2 regions of the Streptomyces sp. SAS_270 genome follow, and region 1 is predicted to be linked to the other one. Evidence: riboswitches for the same ligand, from Rfam matches in the RefSeq annotation. Region 1 holds a riboswitch; the other holds the start of a gene.
What was found. Region 1 has a riboswitch for S-adenosylmethionine ahead of ACN6LB_RS39545 (amino acid ABC transporter permease). Riboswitches for the same ligand answer to the same signal wherever they lie in the genome.
Positions count from the first base shown of each region.

Region 2: it holds a riboswitch for S-adenosylmethionine, as region 1 does, so the genes downstream of both, thrC (threonine synthase) here and ACN6LB_RS39545 (amino acid ABC transporter permease) in region 1, are expected to answer to the same signal.

Region 1 covers NZ_JBMNDS010000094.1:30,265-37,623, reverse strand. The annotation lists gene ACN6LB_RS39550 (amino acid ABC transporter ATP-binding protein) at 1-792, opposite strand, end outside; gene ACN6LB_RS39545 (amino acid ABC transporter permease) at 789-1,769, opposite strand; SAM riboswitch class IV at 2,094-2,202, opposite strand; gene ACN6LB_RS39540 (glutathione S-transferase C-terminal domain-containing protein) at 2,268-3,131, opposite strand; gene ACN6LB_RS39535 (putative leader peptide) at 3,264-3,374, opposite strand; gene ACN6LB_RS39530 (ABC transporter permease) at 3,616-4,428, opposite strand; gene ACN6LB_RS39525 (ABC transporter ATP-binding protein) at 4,425-5,213, opposite strand; gene ACN6LB_RS39520 (LLM class flavin-dependent oxidoreductase) at 5,260-6,585, opposite strand; gene ACN6LB_RS39515 (ABC transporter substrate-binding protein) at 6,582-7,359, opposite strand, start outside.
Region 2 covers NZ_JBMNDS010000001.1:140,623-147,981, forward strand. The annotation lists gene otsB (trehalose-phosphatase) at 1-445, shown strand, start outside; gene ACN6LB_RS00745 (alpha,alpha-trehalose-phosphate synthase (UDP-forming)) at 432-1,847, opposite strand; gene ACN6LB_RS00750 (glucosyl-3-phosphoglycerate synthase) at 1,923-2,867, opposite strand; SAM riboswitch class I at 3,039-3,203, shown strand; gene thrC (threonine synthase) at 3,221-4,528, shown strand; gene ACN6LB_RS00760 (MoaD/ThiS family protein) at 4,525-4,800, shown strand; gene ACN6LB_RS00765 (cold-shock protein) at 5,251-5,457, shown strand; gene groL (chaperonin GroEL) at 5,795-7,359, shown strand, end outside.

The DNA.
Region 1 (7,359 bases):
GACCTTGCTGAGGAAGTCCCTGGTCCGTTCGTGCCGCGGCTTGTCGAGGACCTCGGAGGGCGGGCCCTGCTCGATGATCTTGCCGCCGTCGATGAAGACGACCCGGTCGGCGATCTCGCGGGCGAAGCCGATCTCGTGGGTGACGATGACGAGGGTGGTGCCGCTGGTCGCCAGGTCCTTGATGACGGCGAGGACCTCGCCGACCAGTTCGGGGTCGAGGGCGGAGGTGGGCTCGTCGAAGAGGATGACGCCGGGGCGTAGGGCGAGGGCGCGGGCGATGGCGACGCGCTGCTGCTGGCCGCCGGAGAGCTGGCGCGGGTAGGCGCCGGTCTTGTCGGCGAGGCCGACGCGGCCGAGCAGTTCGCGGGCGAGCTCCTGGGACTCGGACTTGCTGAGCCTGCCGGTGGCAACGGGGGCGGCGGCCACGTTGTCCAGGACGGTCAGGTGCGGGAAGAGGTTGAAGTTCTGGAAGACGAAGCCGATGCGGCCGCGCTGGGTGAGGATGGCCCGCTCGCTCAGCTCCTTGAGCTGCTCGCCGTGCCGCTTCACGCCGATCGGTTCGCCGTTGATGCTGACGTAGCCGATCTCGGGCTTCTCCAGGTGGTTGATGACCCGCAGCAGGGTGGACTTGCCGGAGCCGGACGGGCCGAGGATGACGGTGACCTCGCCGGGGCGGACGGTCAGGTCGACGCCGTCCAGCACTCGGTGAGTGCCGTACCACTTGTGCACGTCGTGGACCTCGACGGTGGCGGCCTCGGCGTCCGCCAGGGCTTCGAGCGTCTTGGCGGTCATACGGCGGCCTCCCGGCGGATGCGGGCCCGCAGGTCGGTGAGACCGGTGCGGAGCTTCTGCAACGGGGTCGGCGGCAGGGCGCGGGTGGCACCGCGGGCGTAGTACCGCTCGACGTAGAACTGGACGACGGAGACGACGCTGGTCAGGATCAGATACCAGACGGTGACGACCAGCAGCAGCGGCACGATGTCGCCGGGGTAGGTGGAGCCCATGGTCTGCGCGGAGCCGAACAGGTCGAGCAGGGAGACGTAGAAGACCAGCGAGGTGCCCTTGATCAGGCCGATGAGCTGGTTGACGTAGTTCGGGACGATGGACCGCAGGGCCTGCGGAAAGACGATCCTGCGGAACTGGTAGCCCTTGGGCAGGCCGAGCGCAGCCGCCGCCTCGTGCTGGCCCTGGTCGACGGAGAGGATGCCGCCGCGGACGACCTCGGCCGCGTAGGCGGCCTCGTTGAGGCTGAGGCCGATGACGGCGACGACCATGTCGGTGGCGAGTCTCGACTCGTCGAAGGAGAAGAAGGCCGGCCCGAAGGGAACACCGATACTCACCGTCTTGTACAGGGCACTGAAGTTGTAGAGGAAGATCAGCACCACGATAAGCGGGACGGAGCGCAGCGCCCACACGTAGGTCCAGCTGACCGCGCGCAGCACGGGGCTCTTCGACAGCCGGGCCAGGGCGAGCACGATGCCGCCGATCAGGCCCAACACCGCGCTGTACGCGGCGACTTCGAGGGTGATCACGAGGCCGTCGAGGATGGTGGGCCGCAGGAACCAGTAGCTCCAGCGGTCCCACTGGTAGAAGGGGTTGGTGACCAGTCCGTGCACGAACTGGGCGATCAGGACCAGGACGACCGCGGTGGCGATCCAGCGCCCTGGCCGCCGCAGCGGCAGAACGCGCTGGGCAGTGAGGGCTTTCGACGGTTCGTCGGCGGTCGGCGCCTCGGGACGGGTGATGGTGGCACCAGGGGGTTCACTCATGGTGGGCTCCGGCTGGGTGGGTACACCCGGGAAGCGCGGCGGCATGCGGGGGCGCACACGACGGCGAGGTACCGGGGGCGGGGAGGACAACGGCACACCGCAGAGGCGGTGTTCGTCAGGGAGTGCGGGGGCTGCGGGGAGGTGTCAGCCCCGACAGCGGGCACAGCCCGGTGCGGTACACAGTGCGCTGTTCACGCGGAGCAGATCGACAGCGCGATCGGCGACGAACACGTTCGCGTACGACCGCACGCAGCCCTGGGAGCGGCGTGCGGCCGTCCTGGGAGCTGCGTACATGGCGTCACCGTCACTGTTCCGGCCCTGTGGGCCTCGCGCTTACCGAAACTTCTTCGGTCCGGTCGTCACCTGGGGCACCCCACCGCGGTGCGAGGGTTGCCGGTCAGCTAGCCAGGGCTTGTCGCTGACGCTCATGACCGTTCTGAGCCGTAGTTAAGACAATTGCCTGAACGAATGTCAACGCCGGTCCACCAGGTGGAACGGCTAACGGGCTGAGTGTGCCGCCCAGTCCAGGATCTGGACGGCTGCACCGGCGGCCTCCAGGCCATGGCAGCGGGCGTGGTGACGGCGTTCGATGCCCCCGAGGTCAAGGTGGCCGCCGAAGGCCGGATGCGCGGCCATGCGGCGGGCGTAGGCCCACAGGGTCGGATGGTCGGCGATGCGCTGGACGGCACAGGCGTCGAGGTGGTTGCGGTGCACCGTGTCGAGTTGGACCAGCGCGACCCACAACTCGACGTCAGCGGCGGTGATTTCGTCGCTGATCAGGTACGTACGTCCTTCGAGCCAGCGTTCCAGGGCGCCGAGCGTTTCCAGCAGCGTGGTCAGTTCCACGTCACGTTCCACCGGCCCGCCACCGGCCGATCCCGCGCGCTGTGCGGCCTGTTCGATGCCCTGCGCGCACATCCGCTCGACCGCCTCGATCTCCGACTCCGCGCCGCACGGGTAGAGCGAGAGACGGTCACCGCCGAAGCGGCGGTCGAGGTCGCGCATGATGTCCGGGGCATAGGTGCTGACGATCCGTCCGGACCAGTCGTCGCTGAGCACCGGCGCGACGGCCGGACCGGTGTAGCGGTGGGCGCTGGCCTCGTACAGCGACCGCAAGGCCGAGTGGCCGCCCTCGGGACTGTCGGGGACGGCCGGCAGGAAGGTGGCCGGACAGACGGTGTCCAGGCCGAGCAGGCTGTGGGTGATGGCGATGCGCAGGCCGTCGGGACAGGCGGTCGACAGATGGAGGCGGTAGCGGCCCGGAACTGCGTAGTGGCCGCTGCGTGCGTCCCGGCCGATGCGGCCCCGGAAGACGGGCGCGGCTCGGTCGGAGGCGTGGGCGGCCAGCGGTGTCACGGTCATGACTCTCCCCGGGAGCGGGCGCGGACGTACGCGCGGCGGAAGCGACGTCGGTTGAGGGAGCGGGGCTCATCCGTGCGCGCCGGAGGCGTGAGCCCCGCTCGCGGGGCGCCACCGGCACAGGATGGGCGCGGCTCAGCCCTGGGGGCTGATCGCGCTGCAGACACGCAGCAGATCGATGTGACGGCGGGAGGTCAGAAGAGGCGAACGGCTCACTCGGACGGTGACCGGCTCAACGCGCCTCATATTTTCCCTACCTATTCACTAGGATTCCCTCAGTGAGTGTCGATCCGACCGACATCGGCGTCAAGAGGGCCGTCCCGCATCGCGGACACCTCGATGGACGACGGCCCCGCTCGACACACTCAAAACGCGTCTTCGCAAGCAACCGTCGGGACGCGGCGACGGTCTCGTGTGAGGGAACTCGCACCGCATGTCCTCAGCCGGTCTAGACGCCCAAGGCGTTGTGTTCCTTCCCGTACGGGGTTCAGGGCTTGAGGCGGCCGGTGGCGAACATCGCCGCCGACCAGGCGGTCAGCGTCGCCGCCAGACCCCAGACCACGGCAAGGGCCCAGCCGGCGCTGACGTCGCCTTGGCCGAGGAACCCGATCCGTTCGACCTGGACCAGCCAGAAGACCGGGTCGAGGTGGCTCACGTAGTTCCAGAACGGCGGCAGTTGGTGGACCGAGTAGAAGACGCCGCCGAGGAAGCCCAGCGGCAGCAGGATGATCGACTCCATGGCGTAGACATGGTCGAGGGACCTGGCGTGACCGCCCGCGATCACGCCCACCTGCGCGGCGACCAGGAGCACCCCGAGCGTGCCGAACAGCAGGACGACGGGGCGGGCCGGGGTGCCGCCGTGGGTGAGCGGCAGGGCCACCGCCAGGACGCCCGCGCCCACGACGACGCCTCGAGCGACGCCGGCGCCCACCAGTGCCGCGTTGATCTCCCACCACCTGAGGGGGCTCGCGAACACGTCGTTGATGTACTGGTCCCGGCGGGCCTCGAACAGGCTGGTCGTCCCGTTGAAGAAGCCGACGTTGACGATCGCCTGGGCGAAGAGGCCGGGCACGATGAAGCTGCCGTAGCCGACGCCGTCGATCGTGTCGACATGCGAGCCGAGAGCCGATCCGAAGACCACGACGAACAGCACGGTCGACAGCACCGGGCCGACGATGCTGTAGCGCCAGATCCTCAGGAAGCGCAGGACCTCGCGCTCCAGGAACCACAGGAACGGTGAGCGCTCCGCCCGGAAGGGCTCGTCGTACGCCGGGAGGGCCCGCGTTTCGGTGCTGCTCACGAGGCCATCTCCTTGGCCGTGATCGCCCGTTCGTAGACCTCCGAGATGTCCCGGGCCGCGTACCGCTCCCGCAGCGAGGCGGCGGAGCCGCGGTCGACGATCCGGCCCGCACGCAGCAGCGCGATCTCGTCGCACAAGGTCTCCGCCTCCTCCAGGTAGTGCGTCGTCAGCAGGATGGTGGTGCCGGCCGCGTTGAGGCCCTTGACGACGCGCCAGATCTCCGAGCGCAGCTCGACGTCGACGCCTGCCGTCGGCTCGTCGAGGATGAGCAGGCGGGGGCGGTGCATGAGGGCCCGCGCGAGGACGAGGCGGCGTTGCATGCCGCCGGAGAGTTCGTAGGCGCGTACGTCGGCCTTGTCGTCGAGGCGGAACAGGGCGAGCAGTTCGTCCGCGCGCCGGGCGGCCGCCTTCCGGCCGATGCCGTGGTATCCGGCGTGGTAGACCAGGATCTGCCGGATGGACAGGAACCGGTCGACGTTGATCTCCTGCGCAGCCAGACCCAGCAGTCTGCGGGCCTGACGGCTGCGGTGGTCGTGGCCGAAGACGGAGAGGGTGCCGGCGGTGGGGCGCACGATGTTGCACACCGAGCCGATCAGCGTGGTCTTCCCGGCGCCGTTCGGGCCGAGCAGCCCGAAGAACGCGCCATCCGGTATCTCCAGGTCGAGCCCGTTCACCGCGGTGAAGCCGTCCTTGTACGTCTTGCGCAGACCCTCGACCCGCAGCGCGGGCGGACTCCCGCCGCTTCGGGAAGTGGAAGCGGCGGGAGTCGCGAGCAGGTCAGCCATGGGAAGCGGGCCGGCCGTGGGAAGCGGATCAGGCCCGGAAAGCGGATCAGCCATGGAACTGGTTCGCAGGCACCGGGAGCCCGTAGTGCTCGCGCAGGGTCGTGCCTTCGTACTCCTCGCGGAACAACCCCTTGCCGCGCAGGATCGGCAGGACGTGCTCGACGAAGGCCGCCAGGCCCGACGGCAGCGCGGGGGCCATGATGTTGAAGCCGTCCGCGGCTCCGCCCTCGAACCAGGCGATGATCGTGTCCGCCACCTGCTCGGGTGTGCCGATGAACTCGAAGTGACCGCGGCCGCCCCCGAGCCGGGAGATGACCTGCCGGACCGTCAGCCGCTCGCGCACCGCGAGATCGATGATCAGGTCGGAACGGCTCTGCGAGCCCTCCAGCTTCGGCCTCGCCAGGATGAACTCCGGTAGCGGCTGGTCGAGTTCGAAGACCGACGGCTCCGTCTCGAACACCGCGGCCAGCTGGCGCAGCCCGTACTCCGGGACGCGCAGCTCGTCGAACTGCCGAGCAAGCGCCCGGGCCTCCTCCTCGGTCGACCCGATGTACGGGACGATGCCCGGCAGGACGATGACGCCGTCCGGGTCGCGCCCCACGGCCCTGGTCCGTGCCTTGATGTCGGCGTAGAAACCGGCCGCGCGCTCGTACGTCGTGTGGGCGGTGAAGATCGCCTCGGCGTGGCGGGCCGCGAAGTCCTTGCCGTCCTCCGAGGAGCCGGCCTGGACGAGCAGCGGGTAACCCTGCGGCGGGCGCTCGACGTTGAGGGGTCCGGCCACCTTGAAGTACCCGCCCTCATGGCCGAGCCGGTGCAGCCGCGCGGGGTCGGCGTAGCGTCCCGCGGCCTTGTCCGCGACGACGGCCTCGGACTCCCAGCTGTCCCACAGCGCCTTGGCGACCTTCAGGAACTCGTCGGCCCGGGCGTAGCGTTCGGCGTGGTCGGGGCGGTTGTCGAGGCCGAAGTTGGCGGCCTCGTCGGCCCCGGCAGAGGTGACGATGTTCCAGCCGGCGCGACCGCCGCTGACGTGGTCGACGGACGCGAGCCGCCGGGCCAGGTTGTACGGCTCGTTGTACGTCGACGAGACAGTCGCGATGAGGCCGATCCTGCTGGTCGCCTGAGACAGCGCGGTCAGCAGGGTCAGCGGCTCCAACTGGCCCGGAGGCCGGAACTCGCCGGTACCGATGAGCGCCGGGCCGTCCGCGAGGAACAGCGAGTCGAACTTGGCGCTCTCCGCCAGCTGGGCCAGTTCGATCCAGTGCCGCAGGTCGAAGTCCGCCCGGGGATTGCTGTGCGGCAGCCGCCACGCCGCCTCGTGGTGACCCGCTTCCATGAGGAAGGCGTTGAGGTGCAGCCGCCGTCTCTCGCTCATGACGTGACCTTCAGCTTCGAGCTGTCGTAACCGGCCGGGAGGAGGTTGTCGGTGATCGACTTGACGTCGACCTTCTTGGTGATCTGGCCGGCCTCCAGGAAGACGTCGGCGAGCTTCTGCTCCAGCTCGATGTCCGCCTGCTCCACCGGAGTCACCCGGTTCGAGTAGGCGGCCAGGGACGCCTTGGCGTCAGCCAGCGGGATGCCCTGCTCCTTCGAGAGGGCCTGCGCGTATTCGTCCGGGTTCTTGACGGCCCAGGCGAACTCTCGCGACAGCCTCTTCAGGACGTCCGTGAGAGCCGCACGCTTGGTCTTGTCACTCAGCGACTTGTCGGTTGCCACGTAGTAGCTGCTGGTCTGGTCGATCGGCGGGAGGCCTTTCACCAGGATGCGCGCGCCGTTCTTGACCGCGATCGCCGACTGCGGGTTCCAGATCGACCAGGCGTCCACCTTGCCGGTGTTGAACGCCGTCGCGCTGGCCGCCGGGTCGAGGAAGACCAGCTTCGCGTCCTTGGGGCCCAGGCCGACGCTTTTCAGCGCGTTCAGGGCCAGACCGTGCGCCGAGCTGCCCTGCGGAACCGCGATCTTCTTGCCCTTGAGGTCGGCGGCCGTCTTCAGCTTCGAGCCCTTGGGCACGATGATGTTCTCCACGGCCTGGTCGGGCGTGAGCGAGCGGTTGACGGCGACGACCTTGAAGCCGTACTCCTTCGCGGCGCCGGTGATCGGCGGTACGTCGCCGACGCTGCCGAGGTCGATGTCGCCCGACGCGGCGGCC
Region 2 (7,359 bases), on a different contig from region 1:
CATCGGCGCCTGGCAGGGCACCTGGATCGAGGAGAAGGGCCGCGCGGTGGCGGTCCACACGCGCCGCGCCCAGGATCCGCAGGCCGCCTTCGAAGCCCTCCGCGAGCCCCTCGCCGACCTCGCCTCCCGGCACGGCCTGATCGTCGAACCCGGCCGGATGGTGCTGGAACTGCGCCCACCCGGCATGGACAAGGGCGTCGCACTGCTGGAGTACGTCCGCGAACTCGGCGCCGAAGCAGTCCTCTACGGCGGCGACGACCTCGGCGACCTCCCCGCCTTCGCCGCCGTCGACAAACTCCGCTCCGACGGCGTACCGGGCCTGCTCGTGTGCAGCGGCAGCTCGGAGGTGACGGAACTGTCCGAGCGCGCCGACCTGGTGGTCGACGGCCCGGGGGGAGTCGTACGGCTGCTGGCGGACCTGGCGGCGGCCATCAGCCCGCTGTAGGGGCCTCCAGCGCGTGCAGCTGGTCCAGGAACCACTGGGCCGGCGGCAGCGCAGTCGCCGCCGCGGCAAGCCGCTTCGTGCGTTCCGCGCGCTCGCCCGCCGGCATCGTCAGGGCCTCGTGCAGCGCCCGCGCGGTGCCGATCACGTCGTACGGGTTCACGGTCAGCGCGTCCTCGCCCAGCTCCTCGTAGGCCCCCGCCTCCCGGGACAGCACCAGCACACACCCCTCGTCGGAGACCACCGGGACCTCCTTGGCGACCAGGTTCATCCCGTCCCGGACGGGGTTGACCAGCGCCACGTCGGCGAGCCGGTAGGCGGCCAGCGAGCGGGCGAAGTCGTCCTTGACGTGCAGCACCACGGGGGTCCAACCCGGCGTCCCGTAGCGGGAGTTGATCTCATCCGCCAGGCGCTGCACCTCGGCCGTGTAGTCGCGGTACACGGCGAGGTCCTGCCGGGAGGGGTAGGCGAACGCCACGTGCACGACCCGCTCGCGCCACGCGGGCTCGTCGTCCAGGAGCTGCCGGAAGGACAGCAGCCCGCGCACGATGTTCTTCGACAGCTCGGTGCGGTCCACCCGTACGACGGTCCGGCGGCGCTCACCGTCCGGGCCCCGCCCGATCTGCTCGCGCAGCGCGGCCATCCGCTCGCCGACGTCCGCCTGGTGCGCGCGGGCCCGCAGGAAGTCCGCGTCCGCGCCCAGCCCGTGCACCCCGACCCGGGTGCCGCCGAGCCCGCCCACGAGCGCGTCCGCGCAGGCGGTGAACGCGTCCGCCCAGCGCCGCGTCAGGAAGCCGAGCCGGTCCGCGCCCAGCATGCCGCGCAGCACCTGCTCGGCGATGTCGTCGGGGAGCATGCGGAAGTAGTCGACCGGCGCCCAAGGGGTGTGGGAGAAGTGACCGATCCTGAGGTCGGGGCGCAGTTCGCGCAGCATCCCGGGGACCAGCGTCAGGTGGTAGTCCTGCACGAGCACCGCCGCGCCCTCGGCCGCCTCGTCGGCCAGCGCCTCGGCGAACGCCCGGTTGTACGTCTCGTACGACGCCCACTGCCGCCGGAACTCCGCGTCGAAGACGGGCTCCAGCGGCGTCTGGTACAGCAGGTGGTGGACGAACCACAGCACCGAGTTCGCGATGCCGTTGTACGCGTCCGCGTGCACGTCGGCGTCGATGTCCAGCATCCGTACGCCGTCCTCGCCGACCCCGCGCCGCACCGCCTCGCGGTCCCCGTCACCGAGAGCCGAGCACACCCACAGGGCGCCCGCGTCCGGCCCGATCGCCGAGAGCCCGGAGACCAGCCCGCCCCCACCGCGCCTGGGGGTGAGTTCCCCGGTCTCGTCCAGCGAGTACGAGACCGGGCCCCGGTTGGACGCGACGAGAATCCGATGAGCACCGTGCGCAGAAGCCATACGCCTCAACCTAGCCCGGCTCGGAAACGCTCAAACGTACGGAAGCGGTACGGCAGGACGTATACAACCGCCCGATCACGCCACTCTGCGTGACTGGTACTCCGCGATGTCCGCCATCGGCGGCCGCTCCTCGGTGTCGACCGAGTGCGTGCGCGGCTCGAAGCCTTCCCTGCCCCGCTCGAACTGGGTGAGGGACGGGCGGATCAGATGCCCGCGGGCCAGCCGCAGCTGCGCCGTGCGGTAGATCGCGGCGGCCATGCGGCCCAGCGCCTGTCCGTCCTGGTGGCGGTGCTTGCGCACACCCACGTCCACCTGGGCCAGCGCGTCCAACCCCACCAGATGCAGCGCGTCGACCAGCATGCCCAGCTCCACCCCGTACCCGACGGGGAACGGCAGCTGTTCCAGCAGGGAGCGGCGGGCGGCGTACTCCCCGCCGAGCGGCTGGACGAAGCCGGCCAGCTGCGGCCAGTGCATGTTCAGCAGCGGGCGCGCCATGAGTTCCGTGACCCGGCCGCCCTGACCTGCGGCAGAGCCCAGCGGACGGTCGTACATCGCCTTGACGAGGTCCACGCCGGGCTCGGTGAGCAGCGGCCCGACGATCCCCGACACGAAGTCCGACGAGAACTCCTTCAGGTCCGCGTCGATGAAGCAGACGATGTCCCCACCGGTCACCAGCAGCGACCGCCACAGGACCTCGCCCTTGCCGGGCACGGCCGGAATGCGCGGGAGTATCTCGTCCCGGTGCACCACCCGGGCCCCCGCGGCGGCGGCGACCGCGGAGGTGCGGTCCGTCGAGCCGGAGTCGACGACGACGATCTCGTCGACGAGGGGCACCTGGTGCATCAGGTCATGGCGGATGACGGCGACGATCTCACCGACCGTCTCCTCCTCGTTCAGCGCGGGCAGCACGACGCTCACCGAGGAGTTCGTGGCGCGCTTCGCGGCGACGAGCCGGTGCAGCGGGCGGTCGGAAACGGACCAGGAGCGGGTACTCAGCCACCGCTCGACTTCTTCCAGCACAGTCTGCGGCTCCTCACTGTCTGACCCCATGATCCCTCGACCATGTGATCCATCTCGCGGTTCGGACGACTATCTCAACTGTCCTGGCCTTCGGTTACAGTCTTGAACAACGCGGATGACCATCGCATGTCGGGGGTCGCCACCGCGTAGCAGAGATCAACAATCGAATACCGCTCATCCAGAGGGGCAGAGGGATACGGCCCGTTGAAGCCCCGGCAACCCTCCAGTCGGTTCTCGTACGACATGCACGTCATCGACGTCGTCGCAGCGAGGCTCCCGACTAGGGAAGGTGCCAAATCCGTCTCACGGCGAAGTGCGCCGTGAGGAAGATGAGGAGAAAGGGCCTCGCCTCCATGGCTGCGCAGACTGATGTAGACACCACGATCACCACTGCAGGCACCACGAACTCCGTCGATCTGGGTCCCGCCGCGGCGCTCTCCTGCCGCGAGTGCGGACACCGTGTGCCCCTCGGCCCGGTCTTCGCCTGCGAGGAGTGTTTCGGCCCCCTCGAGATCGCGTACGACTTCTCGGCCTACGACACCGAAGAACTCCGCAAGCGTATCGAGGCCGGCCCCGCGAACATCTGGCGCTACGCGCCGCTGCTTCCCGTCCCGGCCGACGTGGCGGAGAAGCCGAACATCAACCCGGGCTGGACCAAGCTCGTCCAGGCCGACAACCTGGCCCGCGAGCTGGGCGTCGACGCCGGCAAGCTGTTCGTGAAGGACGACTCCGGCAACCCGACGCACTCCTTCAAGGACCGCGTCGTCGCGCAGGCCATCGAGGCGGCGCGCGCGTTCGACTTCACCACCCTCTCCTGCTCCTCCACGGGCAACCTGGCCGGCGCCGTCGGCGCCGCCGCCGCCCGGGCCGGTTTCCGCTCCTGCGTGTTCATCCCGCACGACCTGGAGCAGGGCAAGGTCGTCATGGCCGCGATCTACGGCGGCGAGCTCGTCGGCATCGAGGGCAACTACGACGACGTGAACCGCTTCTGCTCCGAGCTGATCGGCGACCCGGCCGGCGAGGGCTGGGGCTTCGTCAACGTCAACCTGCGCCCGTACTACGCGGAGGGCAGCAAGACCCTGGCGTACGAGATCTGCGAGCAGCTCGGCTGGCAGCTGCCCGACCAGCTCGTGGTGCCCATCGCCTCCGGCTCCCAGCTCACGAAGATCGACAAGGGGCTGCAGGAGCTGATCAAGCTCGGCCTCGTCGAGGACAAGCCGTACAAGATCTTCGGCGCCCAGGCCGAGGGCTGCTCGCCGGTGTCCGTCGCCTACAAGGCCGGCCACGACGTCGTACGCCCGCAGAAGCCGAACACCATCGCCAAGTCGCTCGCCATCGGCAACCCGGCCGACGGGCCGTACGTGCTCGACATCGCGCGCCGTACCGGCGGTGCGGTGGAGGATGTGAACGACGAGCAGGTCGTGGACGCGATCAAGCTGCTCGCGCGGACGGAGGGCATCTTCGCCGAGACGGCGGGTGGCGTGACGGTGGGTGTCGCGAAGAAGCTGATCGAGAACGGTCTGCTCGACCCGACCCTGACCACCGTCGTGCTGAACACCGGCGACGGCCTCAAGACCCTGGACGCGGTGGCCGGCACCGGCCTGACCGCGACCATCCGCCCGAACCTGGACTCCTTCCGAGAGGCTGGCCTCGCATCATGAGCGTCAACGTCCGCATCCCCACCATCCTGCGCACCTACACCGGCGGCCAGGCCGAGGTGAGCGCCGAGGGCGCGACCCTCGCCGACGTCATCGCCGACCTGGAGAAGAACCACACAGGCATCGCCGCCCGCGTTCTCGACGACCAGGGCAAGCTGCGCCGCTTCGTCAACGTGTACGTCAACGACGACGACGTCCGCTTCGAGCAGGGTCTGGAGACGGTGACGCCGGACGGCGCGGGCGTCTCGATCATCCCGGCCGTCGCCGGAGGCTGACCGCCCCTTTCGTTACCTTCGGTAACGGCTGTCACTCATTGTTCATCGAATTGCCCTCTCCGTAAGAGAAACGGAGGGGGCAATTCTGTATGGTTGAGCGCGGTACAGTTGGGGAACCTGCTTCGCTTTCCGAGTCGTCCTCATGCCGGGCGCATATGAGTTCTCGCCCGACACCCGATAAGAAGCAGCCAAAGTGCCCCATCATTTCTAGCCGTTTATGGCATTTATGGGGCCCGACTTGCCCTGAATCTGCGCAAATTCTCCGCATTTTCCCGATCGGTCATGCCCAGAATTCTCGTCCGATTGACCTGTTGCAGACGGCAGTTGGACAGATACATTCAGCCGCGGTCGACGCGTTCCGGCGCACACCCCCAACCGTTGGGGGGTGAGGTCTGACCCGGATCCACGAAGTGTGGATCTGTGCAAGGGCCAGTAATAGGGGAGTTAGGCATGGCTCAGGGCACCGTCAAGTGGTTCAACGCGGAGAAGGGGTACGGCTTCATCGCGGTCGACGGTGGTGCGGATGTATTCGTCCACTACAGCGCGATTCAGATGGACGGCTACCGCACCCTTGAAGAGGGCCAGCGGGTCGAGTTCGAGATCTCGCAGGGTCAGAAGGGGCCGCAGGCGGACATGGTCCGACTGGCTGCCGGCTGAAGCACGCGCCGACTGAACACAAACAGCGACGTGACGAAGGGCTCGTACCTCCAGGGGTACGAGCCCTTCGGCGTGCCCAGGGATGCGGGCGGACGGCCCCGCGCCCCGCGCACGCGCCCCCCTGCTCACCTGGGGATCAACCCGAGCCGCTTGCACTCGGCAGGGGCGAGTGCTAATCATTGGCGTTAGCACTCTGAAGGTGAGAGTGATAACGAGGACCGGGTCGGTGAGGCTCGCAGGCCAAGTGGGGCAAGGAACCACGAGGCCGGCAGGCCGTCCGTCGCGGGCGCGGGCGCGGTCCTGGAGATTCCACCCCAGTCCGGGAGGACCACTTCACATGGCCAAGATCATCGCGTTCGACGAGGAGGCACGGCGCGGTCTCGAGCGCGGGATGAACCAGCTCGCCGACGCCGTCAAGGTCACCCTTGGCCCCAAGGGCCGCAACGTCGTCCTCGAGAAGAAGTGGGGCGCCCCCACGATCACCAACGATGGTGTTTCCATCGCCAAGGAGATCGAGCTCGAGGACCCGTACGAGAAGATCGGCGCCGAGCTGGTCAAGGAAGTCGCCAAGAAGACGGACGACGTCGCCGGTGACGGTACGACCACGGCGACCGTTCTGGCGCAGGCGCTGGTCCGCGAGGGCCTGCGCAACGTAGCCGCCGGTGCCAACCCGATGGCCCTCAAGCGCGGTATCGAGAAGGCCGTCGAGGCCGTCTCCGGTGCCCTCCTTGAGCAGGCCAAGGATGTCGAGACCAAGGAGCAGATCGCTTCCACGGCCTCCATCTCCGCCGCCGACACCCAGATCGGCGAGCTCATCGCCGAGGCCATGGACAAGGTCGGCAAGGAAGGCGTCATCACCGTCGAGGAGTCCCAGACCTTCGGTCTGGAGCTGGAACTCACCGAGGGTATGCGCTTCGACAAGGGCTACATCTCGGCGTACTTCGCCACCGACATGGAGCGTATGGAGGCCGTCCTCGACGACCCGTACATCCTGATCGCGAACTCCAAGATCGCGAACGTCAAGGACCTGCTCCCGCTCCTGGAGAAGGTCATGCAGGGCGGCAAGCCGCTGCTGATCATCGCCGAGGACGTCGAGGGCGAGGCCCTGTCGACCCTGGTCGTCAACAAGATCCGTGGCACCTTCAAGTCCGTCGCCGTCAAGGCCCCGGGCTTCGGTGACCGCCGCAAGGCCATGCTCGGCGACATCGCCATCCTCACGGGCGGCGAGGTCATCTCCGAGGAGGTCGGCCTCAAGCTGGAGAACGCCGGTCTCGACCTGCTGGGCCGTGCCCGCAAGGTGGTCATCACCAAGGACGAGACGACGATCGTCGACGGCTCGGGCTCGGCGGACCAGGTTGCCGGTCGCGTCAACCAGATCCGCGCCGAGATCGAGAACAGCGACTCGGACTACGACCGCGAGAAGCTCCAGGAGCGTCTGGCGAAGCTGGCCGGCGGCGTGGCCGTCATCAAGGCCGGTGCCGCCACCGAGGTCGAGCTCAAGGAGCGCAAGCACCGCATCGAGGACGCCGTTCGCAACGCGAAGGCGGCCGTCGAGGAGGGCATCGTCGCCGGTGGTGGCGTGGCCCTGCTCCAGGCTTCCTCGGTCTTCGAGAAGCTCGAGCTCTCGGGTGACGAGGCGACCGGCGCCAACGCCGTGAAGCTGGCCCTGGAGGCCCCGCTCAAGCAGATCGCCGTCAACGGTGGTCTCGAGGGTGGCGTCATCGTCGAGAAGGTGCGCAACCTGCCCGTCGGCCACGGCCTGAACGCCGCGACCGGTGAGTACGTCGACATGATCGCCGAAGGCATCATCGACCCGGCGAAGGTCACGCGCTCTGCCCTGCAGAACGCCGCGTCCATCGCCGCGCTGTTCCTGACCACCGAGGCCGTCATCGCCGACAAGCC